DNA from 2 places in the Cupriavidus sp. HY129 genome. Region 2 is predicted to be linked to the other one. Evidence: predicted binding sites of a transcription regulator. Region 2 holds the regulator's gene; the other holds the start of a gene.
What was found. The regulator sigma-54, encoded in region 2, starts transcription at its own class of promoters, with help from an activator protein. The targets are predictions, from matches to a motif close to TGGCANGNAANCTGCTTT.
Positions count from the first base shown of each region.

Region 1: K6G35_RS25690 (isopenicillin N synthase family dioxygenase) is a predicted target of sigma-54. The motif match lies at 1,712-1,729, and genes of this name have one in related genera.

Region 1 is NZ_CP083255.1:2,080,212-2,087,613, reverse strand. It holds gene K6G35_RS25705 (cupin domain-containing protein) at 1-333, shown strand, start outside; gene K6G35_RS25700 (NnrU family protein) at 383-1,075, opposite strand; gene K6G35_RS25695 (GNAT family N-acetyltransferase) at 1,163-1,669, shown strand; gene K6G35_RS25690 (isopenicillin N synthase family dioxygenase) at 1,909-2,901, shown strand; gene K6G35_RS25685 (HU family DNA-binding protein) at 3,026-3,499, opposite strand; gene K6G35_RS25680 (Mpo1 family 2-hydroxy fatty acid dioxygenase) at 3,756-4,253, opposite strand; gene K6G35_RS25675 (arylamine N-acetyltransferase family protein) at 4,397-5,275, shown strand; gene K6G35_RS25670 (SDR family oxidoreductase) at 5,465-6,229, shown strand; gene K6G35_RS25665 (class I adenylate-forming enzyme family protein) at 6,255-7,402, shown strand, end outside.
Region 2 is NZ_CP083254.1:314,908-322,309, forward strand. It holds gene K6G35_RS01530 (LON peptidase substrate-binding domain-containing protein) at 1-309, opposite strand, end outside; gene rapZ (RNase adapter RapZ) at 356-1,246, opposite strand; gene K6G35_RS01540 (PsiF family protein) at 1,362-1,703, opposite strand; gene hprK (HPr(Ser) kinase/phosphatase) at 1,909-2,880, opposite strand; gene K6G35_RS01550 (PTS sugar transporter subunit IIA) at 2,949-3,404, opposite strand; gene hpf (ribosome hibernation-promoting factor, HPF/YfiA family) at 3,880-4,233, opposite strand; gene K6G35_RS01560 (RNA polymerase factor sigma-54) at 4,284-5,762, opposite strand; gene lptB (LPS export ABC transporter ATP-binding protein) at 5,886-6,677, opposite strand; gene lptA (lipopolysaccharide transport periplasmic protein LptA) at 6,703-7,347, opposite strand.

The DNA.
Region 1 (7,402 bases), on a different replicon from region 2:
CACTGGCAACCGCGCGTCGTCGCTGAAATGAACGAATATCAGTTCAAGGTCGTGAAGGTCGAGGGCGAATTCCAGTGGCACCGCCATGCCGACACCGACGAAACCTTCATCGTCCTGGAAGGAGAACTGCGCATCGACTTCCGGGCGGGACCCACGGGCGACGGGTCGATCGTGCTGCGTGCCGGGCAGATGGCCGTGGTGCCGAAGGGCGTCGAGCACAAGCCCTGCGCGAACGCGGAAGTCAAACTGCTGCTGATCGAGCCGCGAGGCGTGGTGAACACGGGTGACGGTGCGACGGGCGAGCGTACCGTCGAGAATGACCAGTGGATTTGACGCCCCCCGGTCTCTGCCGGGGCGCTACGTTGTCGCAACGACGTCGCGACTACAGCCACCGCCAGATACCCGCCGCAATCCCGGCGAGCGGCAGATGGGCCCAGGTCGCCGCGAGCCAGACGATAAGCCCACCCAGAAGCGCGTGCGAGCCAAATCCGGCCGGCCGGGCCCGGCCGGCGACGATCGCCGCAAATGGCAGATAGCTCGTCTTGGCCTCCCAGTCCGGCCAACGGTCTGGCAGCAGCCGTTCCTTTTTCTGGTCCTGCAATGCGGCACCCACCAGGGCGAGCACGATCATTGCCAGCGCGACCACGATGTTCCTCGTCACCGGATACACAGCGATATGGCACACGCCCCAAAGCGTGAAGGCCCACATCATCGGATGACGCGTTACCGCAAACACGCCGCGCGCAGCCTCCGGGAAGGCGCCCGGGCGGCCAACTGTGGGCAACGCCGGATTTCGGATCAGGGATCCCATCAGCAGGATCGAGGCGATCAGCATGACCACCGTCACCACCGCCCAGATGCCGTCGCCAGCCACCCATAGCGGTGACGAGACCGGCGCTCGCTTGTAGGTCATCACCATCCACCCAAGCGTCAGGAAGGCGACCAGCGAATAGATGCCGAGAAACCCCTTTTCGCCGACCACGCGAACCAGCGGTCCCCGCAACGGATGGGACAGCAGGAAATGACTGCCCACAAAGGCGACTGACGCCACCACCACCGCACCAATGCTTCCCATTGCCCGCCTCCCACGATCTGGATGATTGGTTGACCGTATTGCAGTATGGTTGATGTCCACCGCGAGAGCATCAATGAGGAAAACTGCATGACCATCTCCGTCCGGACCGAGCGTCCCGAGGATGTTGAAACCATCGCCCAACTCACGGAAGCGGCGTTCAGGGACGAGCCCCACTCGAGCCACACCGAAGCCTTCATCATCAACGGCTTGCGTCGTGCCGGATGCCTGACGCTCTCGCTGGTAGCGGAGGATGAAAGCGGGGTCGTCGGCCACGTTGCAGCCTCGCCCGTCACCATTTCCTCCGGCGATTCGGGCTGGCATGGCATTGGGCCAGTCTCGGTATCGCCAGATCGGCAGCGCAGGGGCATTGGCTCGGTGCTGATGCTGGCGGCACTTGATGAATTGCGGCGCCTTGGCGGACGCGGTTGCGTCGTGCTGGGTGATCCGGCCTATTACGGCAGATTCGGCTTCCAGGCCGATTCCCGGCTGGTATTGCCCGGCGTACCGCAGGAGTATTTCCAGACCCTTGCCTTCGGGCCTGACGTGCCGGTGGGCACCGTGCGCTATCACGATGCATTCGACGCCACGGAGTAACCGTCGGCCGCGCCAATCTGGTGAATCGGGCCGCGTGCCGGCTGGCCCGAATCCTGCGTCACCTACGATCGAAGAGTAGAAGCGTTCAACCGCCCCGCCCTTTCCAGGCATCGGGGCGGCAGGAAATTGCTCTTGAGTTCCGTGTCCATCCCGGAAGTCGAGAGCCGCATTGCCGCGATATGCGTGTGTCTTGCTTCCGGGATGGACCGATCGGCCCACATTCCCGAACCAGGACACCCATGACCAACGCCACACTTCCCCTCCACGAGCTTGCCCGCGAATCACGCATGGGCGCCCACGGCTCCGAAACCGACACGCGCGAGATCCGCTGCATCGACCTGTCGGACTTCGACACCCGCAAGCCCGAGATTGCCGATCAGCTCTGGCGTGCCGCCACCGACATCGGCTTCTTCCAACTGCGGCACCACGGTATCGACCTGGCCGCCATACGGCAGGCTTTTGCCATGGCCGAGCAGTTCTTCGCACTGCCGGAGACGGTAAAAGCCCGGTATCCATTGCAGAAAGCCAACAACGCGGGCTGGGAATCGCGCGCGCAGGTAAGGCCATCCACCGGCACGCCGGACCAGAAGGAGTCCTATCAGATCACGCGCCCGCACATGGCGCCACTCTGGCCTTCGGAGGCCGAACTGCCCGGGTTCCGGCAGACGATGCTCGAGTTCGAGGCGCAATGCTGGAATGTGGGAATGAAAGTGCTGTCCTGCTTCGCCGACAGACTCGGCTTCGACACCGACTTCTTCTCGCGCGCGCATGACCCGGTCGCGCCGGATTACCAGAGCACGCTACGGCTGCTGCATTACTACGCGATTCCACCCGAGGCGCAGGACAAGCTCGACCTGTGGCGCGCCGGCGCCCATACCGATTTCGACTGCCTGACGCTGCTATTCCAGCGCGAAGGCCAGGGTGGTCTGCAGGTGTGTCCCGGCAAGGAGATGGATGCCCAGGCCTGGACCCCGATCGCGCCGATCGAGGACGTGGTCACCTGCAACATCGGGGACATGCTGATGCGCTGGAGCGACGACCGCCTGCCATCGAACTTCCATCGCGTCCGGAATCCCGCACCGGGAGAGTACATGGGCCCGCGCCACAGCCTTGCGTTCTTCTGCCAGGCCAACCGCGATACGGTGATCGAAGGGCCGTCGAAGCGGTATCCGGCGATTACGGCAGGTGATTTCCTTCGGCAAAGGGTCGCGGCGAACTTCAAGGCTTACTGATGTATTGATCCCGCCCGATCCCGCCCGCCCAACAAAAAACCCCGGGCCTTTCGGGCACGGGGTTTCAAGTCGCCCGGCGCCGAGCAATCGGCACCGGACTGACGACTACCAAAGATGCGGGCGATCAGGCCGCAGCGTCCTTCAGCTTCTTCAGCGGACGCACCTTGACCTTGACGCTGGCCGGCTTGGCCGGGAACCAACGCTCTTCGCCAGTGAACGGATCCTTGCCGAAGCGCTTCTTCTTGGCCGGCACTTGCTGTGCGGTCACCTTCAGCAGGCCCGGCAGCGTGAATTCGCCAGCACCCTTCTTGTTCAGTGCGCTGACGATGGTGTTTTCGAGGTGTGCCAGCACCGTCTTCACGGCCTTGGCTTCCAGTTGGGTCTGGGCTACCAGGTGAGCGACCAGGCTCGACTTGTTGAAGGTGTCCTTCAGCGGCTTCGGAGTCGGCGCGGCAGCGGCGGGAGCAGCCTTCTTGGCCGGAGCGGCCTTCTTGGCAGCAGCCTTCACAGGTGCCTTCACGGGTGCCTTGGGTGCCGCGGCCTTCTTGGCAGCGGGCTTGGTTGCGGTCTTCGCGGTCGGTTTCGCTTTGGTCGCCATGTCTATATACGAGAGTTGAAGATAGTGTGCCGGCCGATCGCAACGTTTGGCATGTTGCTGAACGTCAGTGCCGGTACGCACTGAATCATAGCGGAAACAGCCAGAAGTAAAGGGGTTTTCGTACATGCCGCAGGGCAAACCAAGTGAAAACCCCGTGTTTTGTAGCTGGTTTGCATCAGCAAACACGCTGCGGAGCGTTACGTCCCCCCACTTTCGCATTCCGCGAGCGTCGCGCGACGGCGCGTTTTCGGGTCATTCAATGCGCGTGCGCCAGCATCGCATCGCGCGTTTCACGCGCCAGGCCAAGCGCGAAAGCCGTCTCCGCGACGAGGAAAAGCGGCCCCACCAGCAGACCAACCAGATCGTCGACGAACGCCGGCTTGCGACCTTCGAAGTAATGCCCGACGAACTGGATGACCCAGCCCGCGACGAACAGACCGATGCCCGATGCCAGCCACCCGGCCGTCGGCAACGCTGCAAGCCATGCGCCGGCCCACACGAAAAACGCCAGAATCACGGCCATTACCACGCCGAAGGCGAACGACAGGCGCAGGTAAAACAGGCACGAAAGCGCGTAGACGATCATCGCCGGCGTCAGGTATCGAGCGCCGTCACCGAGCGGCAGCGCGGGCCGGCCAAGCAGCGCCGTCACGGCCAGGACGATCATCGGGATGCCGATGAAATGCGTCACGACATTGCGGGTATCACGGTGATAGGCAGCGTAGTTCGACAGGTGATCGATCAGGGTTTTCACGGGCGTCTCCGTAGTTTTTTTATGCTTTGGCGCAAGGTTCGCATCGCGGCCGTTGCGGCCTTATAGTAGTCACGTCCCGTGCGATTCGGTAGCGTTCCCCCTTCCGTTCGAGCGCCCCCACTAATTCCCGCCAGCCCCCCACAATGCTTGCCGCCGACGAAATCCCCGCTCTCCACCCCGACCAGTTGTGCGCCTGGCTGCGACGTATCGACATCGCAGAGGTTCCCGACGCCCCTACGCTACCGCTGCTGAACACGCTGATCGCGGCGCAACTCGCGCATATCCCGTTCGAGAATCTCGATGCGCTGCTGGGCCGCCGCGTGTCGATCGATCTGCCCTCGGTATTCGAGAAACTCGTCGCGCAGGGCCGCGGCGGCTACTGCTTCGAACAGAACACCCTGCTCTGCGCCGGCCTCAAGGCACTCGGTTATGCGGTGACGCCGCTTGCCGCGCGCGTGCGCTGGCATGTGCCGGAAGCCACGCCGACGGGGCTGTCGCACATGCTCCTGCGCGTGGAAGTGGCGCACGAAAGCTATATCGCCGATGTGGGCTTCGGCGGGCCGACGCCGGACCGCGCCCTGTCGCTATCGCTGCCGCAGGATGAAAACACGCCCTATCGCCTGCAACCCTCCCCGGCGAACGCGCTGACGGGTACGGGTTTTCACTGCCTGGATCTGATGGTGCCCGACATCAGCGACGACGCTTCGGGTTGGCAACCGATCTACCGTTTCGACCTGACCCCGCAGCCCTGGATCGATTTCATCCCGCGCAACTGGTACGTCTCCACGCATCCAGACAGCCACTTCACTCGTACGCTGATGGCCGCGCGTACCGACGGCGACACCCGGCTCGCGCTCGCCAATGGCAACCTGAGCGAACGCTCGCCCGACGGCAGCGTGCGAAAAACCGTGCTGGCGTCAGCCGACGCCGTGATCGACACGCTGGCTACGCGCTTCCAGATCCGGCTCGATCCCGCCTTGCGCGCCGCGCTGGCGGCACGGCTGCCAGCGGTGCTCGGATAGAGGCCCGGTCGCCATTCCGCGCAGCGGCACACGCCATGCATCGCGTGAATTGCCCGCAGAAAGTTTGCTGATACAGGCATCCTGGCACCGTTTTCGTTATGGACTGAGTCCTGGCGCCTGCCCATAATGTCCCGGCCAATCACCCATCCAGACAGCGGCAATGACCGCTGTCAAACAACAGGAGACGCCATGTCATTGTTCGATCTGTCGGGCAAGGTAGCCATCATTACCGGTTCTTCGCGCGGCATCGGCCGGGCCATCGCCGAGCAGCTTGCCATCCAGGGCGCGAAGGTCGTCGTCTCCTCGCGCAAGATCGAGGCCTGCCAGGAAGTCGTCGACGCCATCAACGCCAAGCACGGCGCGGGTACCGCGCTGGCCGTGGCCGCCAATATCTCGTCGAAGGATGCACTGCAGCATCTGGTGGACGAAACCAATCGCGTCTACGGCAAGGTCGACGTACTGGTCTGCAACGCGGCATCGAACCCCTACTACGGCCCGATGAGTGGCGTGAGCGACGAGCAGTTCCGCAAGGTGCTCGATAACAACGTGATCTCGAACCACTGGCTGATCCAGATGGTGGCGCCGCAGATGATCGAACGCCGCGAGGGCTCGATCATCATCGTGTCGTCGATCGGTGGCCTGCGCGGCTCGCCCACGATCGGTGTCTACAACGTGTCCAAGGCCGCCGATTTCCAGCTGGCCCGCAATCTGGCCGTGGAGTTCGGGCCGCACAATGTCCGCGTAAACTGCATTGCCCCGGGCCTGATCAAGACCGATTTCGCACGTGCCCTCTGGGAAGATCCGGTGCGTTACAAGCAATCCACCGAGAACGCGCCGCTGCGCCGCATCGGCGAACCGGTGGAAATCGCGGGCGCGGCCTGCTATCTGGCTTCTGCCGCCAGCACGTTCATGACGGGCCAGGCACTGGTTGTTGACGGGGGCGTTACCATCTGACGATTGTTTTTGCGGGAGGCCATGCATGTCGCAACAACCGCAGCAACAGCAGCACCAACAGCACACGCAGCAATCCCGGCCGCCGGAGGCCGGAGCCGGCCAATGGCCGGTCATGTCCCTGGCCGAAGCGCACGCCCGGCTGACCGCGCCGGGCGCGCCGTTCGAAACCGAGACGCGTGTGATCCGGGGCATCCCGACCACGGTCTGGAAGAATGCGCCACCAACGCTGCGCGATCTTTTTTTGATCGCCGCAGCCTGGGGCGACAAGACCTTCGTGGTCTACGAAGAGGAGCGCGTCAGCTATCGCGCGTTCGCGCAGGCGTCCACGACACTGGCCCAGCAACTGGTACGCGACGGTATCCACAAGGGCGACCGCGTGGCCGTGGCCATGCGCAACTTGCCCGAGTGGCCGGTGGCGTTCTACGCGGCGATTCTCGCCGGCGCCATCGTCACCCCGCTCAATGCGTGGTGGACCGGTCCCGAGCTGGAATATGGTCTGGCCGATTCGGGAAGCCGCATTGCCATCGTCGATTACGAACGGCTGGATCGCATCACGGAGCATCTGGCAGCCTGCCCCGATCTCGAACGGATCTACGTCGTGCGCGCGCCAGCCAATGCAACCTTCGACGACCCGCGTATCGTGCCGCTGGCATCGGTGATCGGTGAATCGGATGCATGGCCGGCCCTCCCCTCGCAATCGCTCCCGGTCGTCCCGCTGGATCCTGACGATGACGTGACGATCTTCTATACGTCCGGCACCACGGGTAAGCCGAAAGGCGCCGTCGGCACGCACCGCAATGCCTGCACGGTGGCCGTGTGCGCGCAGTTCAGCCCGCTGCGCAACCTGCTGCGCCGTGGCGAGCCGGTGCCGGAACCGAATCCGGACGCCCCACAGAAAGGGGGATTGCTGGCGGTACCGTTCTTTCACGTCACCGGCTGCATGTCCATCCTGAATGGCACGCTCGCCACCGGCGGGAAGATCGTGCTGCTCTATCGCTGGGACACGCTGCGCGCCATGGAACTGATTCAGGCAGAGCGCTGCACCGGAGCGGGTGGCGTGCCGACCATCGCGTGGCAGATTCTGGAGCACCCTCAGCGCGGCGAGTTCGATCTGTCGTCGCTCGAGAACATGAACTACGGTGGGGCCCCCGCCTCACCAGAACTCGTGCGCCG
Region 2 (7,402 bases):
GCGTCCGCGCGTTTCAATCAGCAGGACGCCGAGTTGCTCCACATTGCAATCGACGATTTCCGCAAGACAGCCGATGGACTCGGGTTCGGTGGTTTGGCCCGGCTGCGCGACTTCCTCTCCGGTGGCAATCAGACAAACGCCGAACGGCAGATGGTCGCGCATACAGTTGCGCACCATGTCGACGTAGCGTTTCTCGAATACACGGAGAGGCAGACGGCCGTCCGGAAACAGGACCGTGTGAAGAGGGAACAGCGGCAGCGCATCCAGGGTAGCGGAATCGGATGCGGTGCCGGAAAGAAAGGTCGACATGCGGTTGGCCGGCTCCAGTCATGGGAAAACGGCGGGGCGCCGCGCGTCAGCCAGCGGGGGCCAACTCGCGGTGTCTGACCAGCACATTACCATGTGCCCGGAAGTAGTTGGCAAGTCTTTCCGCGATGAACACGGAACGGTGCTGGCCTCCGGTGCAGCCGATGGCGACGGTCAGGTAGCTGCGGTTGTCCGCAATGAAACTCGGCAGCCACTTCTCCACATAGGCGCGGATATCCTCGGCCATGGCCAGCACCATCGGCTGGCTTTGCAGGAAGTCGATGACTGGCGCATCGCGCCCAGTGAGCGGGCGCAGCGCGAGATCGTAATAGGGGTTCGGCAGGGAGCGCACGTCGAAGACGAGATCGGCGTCGCTGGGCACGCCGTGCTTGAACCCGAACGATTCAAACAGCAGCGTGAGCTGCTGGCTGTTCTTGTTCTCGTTCTCGTCTTGAATCAGTTCCTTGATCCAGCTGCGCAGCGTATTGGTGCGCACGTTGCTGGTGTCGATGCGGTGGGCCGATTCCGCCAGCGGGCTTAGCAGCTCCCGCTCCTTCTCGATGGCCTCGATCAGCGAGGTATCGTTGGGCGTGCCAGCGGCCGTGCCAACTTCGACTTGTGCCGAAAGCGGGTGGCGCCGGCGCGTTTCCGAGTAGCGCTGAACCAGCGCATCGGTGCTGGCGGTCAGGTACAGCACCTGTACCTGATGGTTCGCGGCCAGCTCTCGCACCGTATCGGGCAGTCGCGCGAGCGATTCGCGGCTGCGGATGTCGGTGGCAACACCAAGCTGTGAGTAGCCCTGTTCCGCCAGGTAGCAGGCGAGATCGGGGATGAACTGGGCCGGCAGGTTGTCGACGCAGTAGTACCCCGCGTCTTCCAGTACGTTCAGCGCGACTGACTTGCCCGAGCCGGAAATTCCGGTGATAAGGATGATCCGCATAGCGATGCAAGCATAGCATCGCGTGATGGCGGCGTCATGACACCTGCCCTAAAGCAAAATGGCGAATCGTCGCCGATTCGCCATCATTGCCACGGGATCTGTCAGATCTGGCGGATCAGGCCGCCGGCTTCGACAGGCAATCGCTCATGGACTTCTTGTAGTCATCGCCCTTCTTGCCCTTGTTTTCCTTCGAGCAGGCCGACATCTTTTCCTGCTGGGTCTTCGGTGCGGCCGGTGCGGCGGCTGGTGCGCTGCCCGACAGGCAATCGCTCATGGACTTCTTGTAGTCGTCGCCCTTCTTGCCCTTGTTCTGCTTCGAGCAGGCCGACATCTTTTCCTGCTGCGCGGTCGGGGCCTTGCCAGATTTTTCAGCGGCCGGGGCCGAGGCGCCCTGGGCGAACGCGCCCGTGGCGAACAGAGGGGTAACCAGCACGCACATCGCGATCAGTTTCTTCATGCTTCTCTCCTGGCTGTGGAAACACATCATGGCCGGACGCCGACCTTCAGGATGCAGCACGGCGGCTGGCGGTACCGGACTGGGCTCGATGCCCATTGAAGCACAAAACGGCGCGCGCCCAAAGCGCGTTGACGAGGGGAGGCCGGCCGCTTGTAAGCAATTGAAAGCGACGCCGGCGTTTCACAAAACCGCCGGAATTGTCTGATCAGAGCAGCCGACCCTGGCCGCGGGAAACCACGTCGGCCTGCATCGCTGCCCGCTGACGGTCCATGAAGTCGCGCAGGGTATCGATGCCACGCAGGCGCAGTATCGTATTGCGGACGGCGGCTTCCACCAGCACGGCAAGGTTTCGGCCAGCTGCCACCTGGATCTTCACCATGTGGATCGGGAGGCCAAGAACGTCGAGGTACTGGGAATCAAGCGGCAGGCGCTCGAATTCGCCGTCGTTGCGGCGCACCAATTGCACCACGAGCTTGAGCTTCATCTTCCGCCGCACGGCGGTCTCACCGAAGATCGTCTTGATGTCGAGCAGGCCCAGGCCGCGGACTTCAAGCAGGTTCTGCAGCAGCGGCGGGCAGCGGCCCTCAATGAAATCCGGGCCAAGCCGCACGAAATCGACGGCGTCGTCGGCCACCAGGCCATGTCCGCGCGAGATCAGTTCCAGGCCCAGTTCGCTCTTGCCAAGGCCCGACTCACCCATGATCAGCACGCCCATGCCGAGAATGTCGAGGAACACGCCGTGCATGGTGACGCGCGGCGCGGAGATGCGCGACAGGTACAGGCGGAGGTGGTCGATGACGGCCGCCGAGGATACCGGCGTCGTGAACAGCGGAGTCGACGAGCGCGTGCAGCGCAGTTCCAGATCGGGCGGCGGCTCCATGCCATCCGCCACCACCAGGAATGGCGGCTCGAGCAGGATCAGCTCGCCCATCTGACGTTTGCGGGGTTCGTCGTCGAGGCGCTGGTAGTAAAGGATCTCGGGTTTGCCGAGCACCTGAATCCGGTTCGGGTGGATGAGGTTCAGGTGGCCGACCAGATCGGCTGCCGATGTCGCCTCACGCGCGAATTCCACGTCGAAGGCTCGATCGGCCCCTTCCAGACCGGCGACCCAGGAGAGTTTGATGTCGGCTGCGTTGTCGTCGAAGATCGACTGGGAGGTGACGCCGGTGAGTTCCATGCGGGATGACTTTTCGGGAGGGGCTGTATCGCGGGTATCGCGTCAGGCTGCGCTGGCCTGCCGTCGTGTCAGGGGTGCCACTGGGTCAGTAATTCGTGGACCGCTTCGGGCGTGGGTAACGTGGCCAGTCCTTCGCGCATTTCCCGGTCCGACAACAACTGGGCGATTTCCGAAAGAATTTCCAGATGCTGCTGGGTGGCCTGCTCGGGCACAAGCAGGAAGATCAGCAGCGCCACCGGTTTGCCGTCGGGCGATTCGAACGGGATCGGCTCGGCCAGGCGCATGAAGGCAGCCAGGGGCTGTTTGAGTCCCTTGATGCGACCATGCGGAATGGCGACGCCGGCGCCAAGACCGGTGGACCCGAGCGATTCGCGCGCGAACAGGTTGTCGGTCACGGTGGCCCGGGCCACGCCATGGTTGTTCTCGAACAGGAGCCCGGCTTGCTCGAAGACCCGCTTCTTGCTGGTGACGGTGACGTCGAGATTAATGTTGCCGGGTGGCAGCAATTTGGCCAAACGATTCATGGGCGATGCACGAGGAGTCAGAAAGGCGAGCCGACGCACATGAGTCGTCCCGCTGCGTTGGGCAATTCAGGCTATTGAGCGCAAAAGGACGCCCGCATTGGAGCGTCCGGCCATTATAGAGCAGGGCCACTGCGCACTTGTGCGCTGCGGCGCCGGCGCCGCGAGTGGTGCCGCGAGCTTGCCGGTCGGATTGCCCACCCAGAAAACTGCACCCGCCGTCGCGCGATCTTTCGCCACGCGGAATGCCGGGCCGGTTGTCCGGGGCCGTCCTGTCTGTAGTTGTTGTATGGCGCAGCATACACCGAGCGGCGTCAGTTGCGAACACCCCCGGCTGACCAAATGTTGCAGGGCTGGTACTCAGGTAACGGGTGCGCCAGCGGCGCATCCGCATCGCGCCCATCAAAAAAGCCGCGCAGATGCGCGGCTTTGCTCTTCCTATCTATCCTCTCAGGGGCGACCTAGTGTCGCCGCCGACTTATTGTTGTTGTAGTTGTTCGGCAGCCATCTGGTACTTGACCGCTTCCCGGTCATGCCCTTGCACGCGGTCCTTGTAGCGGATCACCTGGCGGTCGAGCTTGTCGACCAGACAGTCGATTGCAGCATAAAGGTCTTCATGATGCGCTTCGACGAAGATGTCCTTGCCCTTGAGGTGCAGGTTGATTTCCGCGTACTGACGCTTGTCCTTTTCCTTGTGGTTGTCTACGGATAGCAGCACGCTTACGCCAATGACCTGATCGAAATGTCTGACAATTCGCTCCAGTTTCGTTTCCACATACTCACGCAGCGGCGGCGTGATGTCGAGGTGGTGTCCACTGATCTTGAAGTTCATAGCGCTTCTCCTTCTGAAAGAGCCGCACCAGGCAGGCGGTTGCGGCTCGGCTACAAAGTCTTGCGGAGATTGACTGCGGGGATCTTCAGCGCTTCGCGGTACTTGGCCACCGTGCGGCGTGCGACCACAAAGCCCTGTTCGCCCAGCAACTCGGCGATGCGGCTGTCGGAAAGGGGATTCCTGGGTTCTTCGGCTCCTATCAGTTGCTTGATCAGCGCGCGGATCGCCGTGGATGAGGCCGCGCCGCCAGTCTCCGTGGAGACGTGGCTACCAAAGAAGTACTTCAACTCGAAAGTACCCATCGGCGTGGCCATGTATTTATTCGTAGTCACCCGGGAAATGGTCGACTCGTGTAGACCCAGTGTATCGGCAATCTCCCGCAAAACCAAGGGGCGCATCGCGATTTCCCCGTGCGAGAAAAAGTTCTTTTGACGTTCCACAATTGCCTGCGCAACACGCAGGATCGTGTCGAAACGCTGCTGAATGTTCTTGATGAGCCACCGCGCCTCCTGGAGCTTCTGCTGCAGCCCGGCCGCGCCCGCTTCCCCTTTTGCACCGCGCAAAATCTGCGCATACATGTCGTTGATGCGCAGACGCGGCATCACGTCGGGATTGAGCTGCGCGATCCAGCTACTGCCACTCTTGCGCACGAACACATCCGGTACCACGAAGTCCGCTTCCGGACGGCTGTAGGCATGTCCGGGATACGGTGCGAGCGAGCGGATCAGATCGTGCGCGGCCTTAAGTGCAATTTCGTCAACCTGCAGGGCTTTCTTGAGCCGCGTGTAGTCACGCACGGCCAATAACTCCAGGTGGTGGTTGACGATCGATAATGCAAGGTCCCGCTGTGGATGCTGCAGACGGCGCAGTTGCAAGGTGAGGCATTCTGCGGCGTTGCGCGCACCTACGCCAGGAGGGTCGAAGCTCTGCAGCAGGGTCAGTATCGCCTGCACTTCATCGACTTCGAATTCGAGTTCCTTGGGTAGTTCCGAGCAGATCTCGTCGAGCGTTGCGCCCAGGTAGCCGTCGTCGTCCAGCGACTCGATCAGGAAGATGGCCAGGCCCTTGTCGCGCGTGGAGATCTTCAGCGGCGTGAGCTGTTCCATCAGGTACTCGCGCAGCGTGGGTTCCGCTTCGCGAAGCTGCATCGGCGTCTTCTCGTCCTCGTCGCCCTGAGGCCGGCGAGCGAAATCGTCCAGGCTCCAGTCGCTGCCGTAATCGTCACCCGAGCTGTCGCCGTAGCTGTCGTCTTCGCCGTTGGCGCCGTTCGCGCGATCGTCGCCATTACCTTGCGGTTCGGAAGATGCCGGAGCCGGGGCGCTTTGCACGTTGACCGACCCGTCCGCGGCCACGCGCAGCGGGCTTTCGATCCAGTCGTTCTCGCGTTCGAGCAGTGGATTCTCGGTCAGCGCCTGCTCGACTTCCTGTTGCAGCTCCAGTGTGGATAACTGCAGCAGCCGGATGGACTGCTGCAGTTGTGGAGTCAGAGCCAGATGCTGGGAAAGTCGAAGCTGAAGCGATGGTTTCATGCGACCTATTCTATGCGCATCTTCCCGTTGTTGGAACGGAAATTGCTATCACCTATCGCTGGCACTTCGTGATCGCCAACGGCTAGTTGACGAATGCTGCAAGGCGGCGTCGCGGCCGCTTGATCACATGCGGAAGTTTTCGCCCAGATAGACGCGTCGCACGGACTCGTTGGCGATGATTTCCTCGGGCTGTCCTTCGGCCAGCACGGTGCCTTCGCTGATGATGTATGCGTGGTCGCAGATGCCCAGCGTTTCCCGCACGTTGTGGTCGGTAATCAGCACGCCGATGTTGCGTGCCTTGAGGAAGCTGACGATGCGCTGGATCTCGCCCACGGCGATCGGGTCCACGCCCGCGAATGGTTCGTCGAGCAGGATGAAGCGCGGCGCTGACGCCAGCGCGCGCGCGATTTCCACGCGGCGGCGCTCGCCGCCCGACAGCGACAGCGCCGGGTTGTTGCGCAGGTGGGCGATCTGCAGGTCATCGAGCAGCGAGTCGAGCCGGCGATCGATTTCCTGCTTGGGCAGCGACTTGCCGTTGACCACCTGCAGTTCCAGCACCGCGCGGATGTTCTCCTCGACGTTGAGCTTGCGGAAGACCGAAGCTTCCTGCGGGAGATAGGACAGTCCCATGCGCGCGCGTTCGTGGATGGCCAGGCCGCTGATGTGCTGGCCATCGAGCACGATATCGCCTTCGTCCAGCGCGACCAGTCCGACGATCATGTAGAACGACGTGGTCTTGCCCGCGCCGTTCGGGCCGAGCAGGCCGACGACCTCGCCGCTTTTGACGTCGAGCGAGACGTCCTTGACCACGGTGCGCGAGCCATAGCGTTTCTTCAGATGGCGCACGACCAGCGTGCTGCTATCCGTGGATGGGGCGGAAGAAGCCTGGGCGGCGAGCGTGGCGGTATCGTTCATCGGGTACGGATGGAGCTTGAAACGGTCAGGGCTTGGCCGGCTGCGAGGACGGCTTCAGGTCGAGCGGCGCGCCGGCCGGCGCGCTGGCCGGGTTCGCGCGCGGCGACAGCACGGCGCGCACGCGGCCAGAAGGGTTCCCGGCGGACGCATTGTTATCGCCGCCGGTGGCGGTATAGAACTCGTTGCGGCTGTCGTACGTGATCACCGCGCCGCGGATTTCGTCCAGGATTTTCGCGCCGACACCGGAAACACGCGCCGCGCGTGCATTGCCGATCAGCTTGTTGATCTCCGACTTGCCGTCATATTCGATGCGGTCGCCCCAGCCGTCGATGTACTCATCCACGCCGTCGCGTTTCTGGCGGATATAGGCCTGGTGGCCCGGCTTGGAGGTGGCGATGGCGTACTGATAACCCTCGGGGTCGGTGCGCAGTTCGGCGGCATCAGACTTCAGCACCATCGTGCCCTTGGTCAGCACCACGTTGCCGGTCAGCGTGTAGATCTGCTTGACGTCATCATAGCTGGCGTTGTCGGCTTCCAGCACCAGCGGCTTGGTCTGGTCCGCGCGCTCGGCGAAAGCAGGCTGGGCCAGGAACAGGCCGATGGCGGCGATGGCCGCCATCAGGGCGGGCGCGGTGCGGCGACAGGACGATGTCGTCAGGGAAGCAGTCATTTTTGGCTTTGCTGAAAGGGAAAGGCAGCAGTCAGGCGGACGGCGGGGCGCAAAT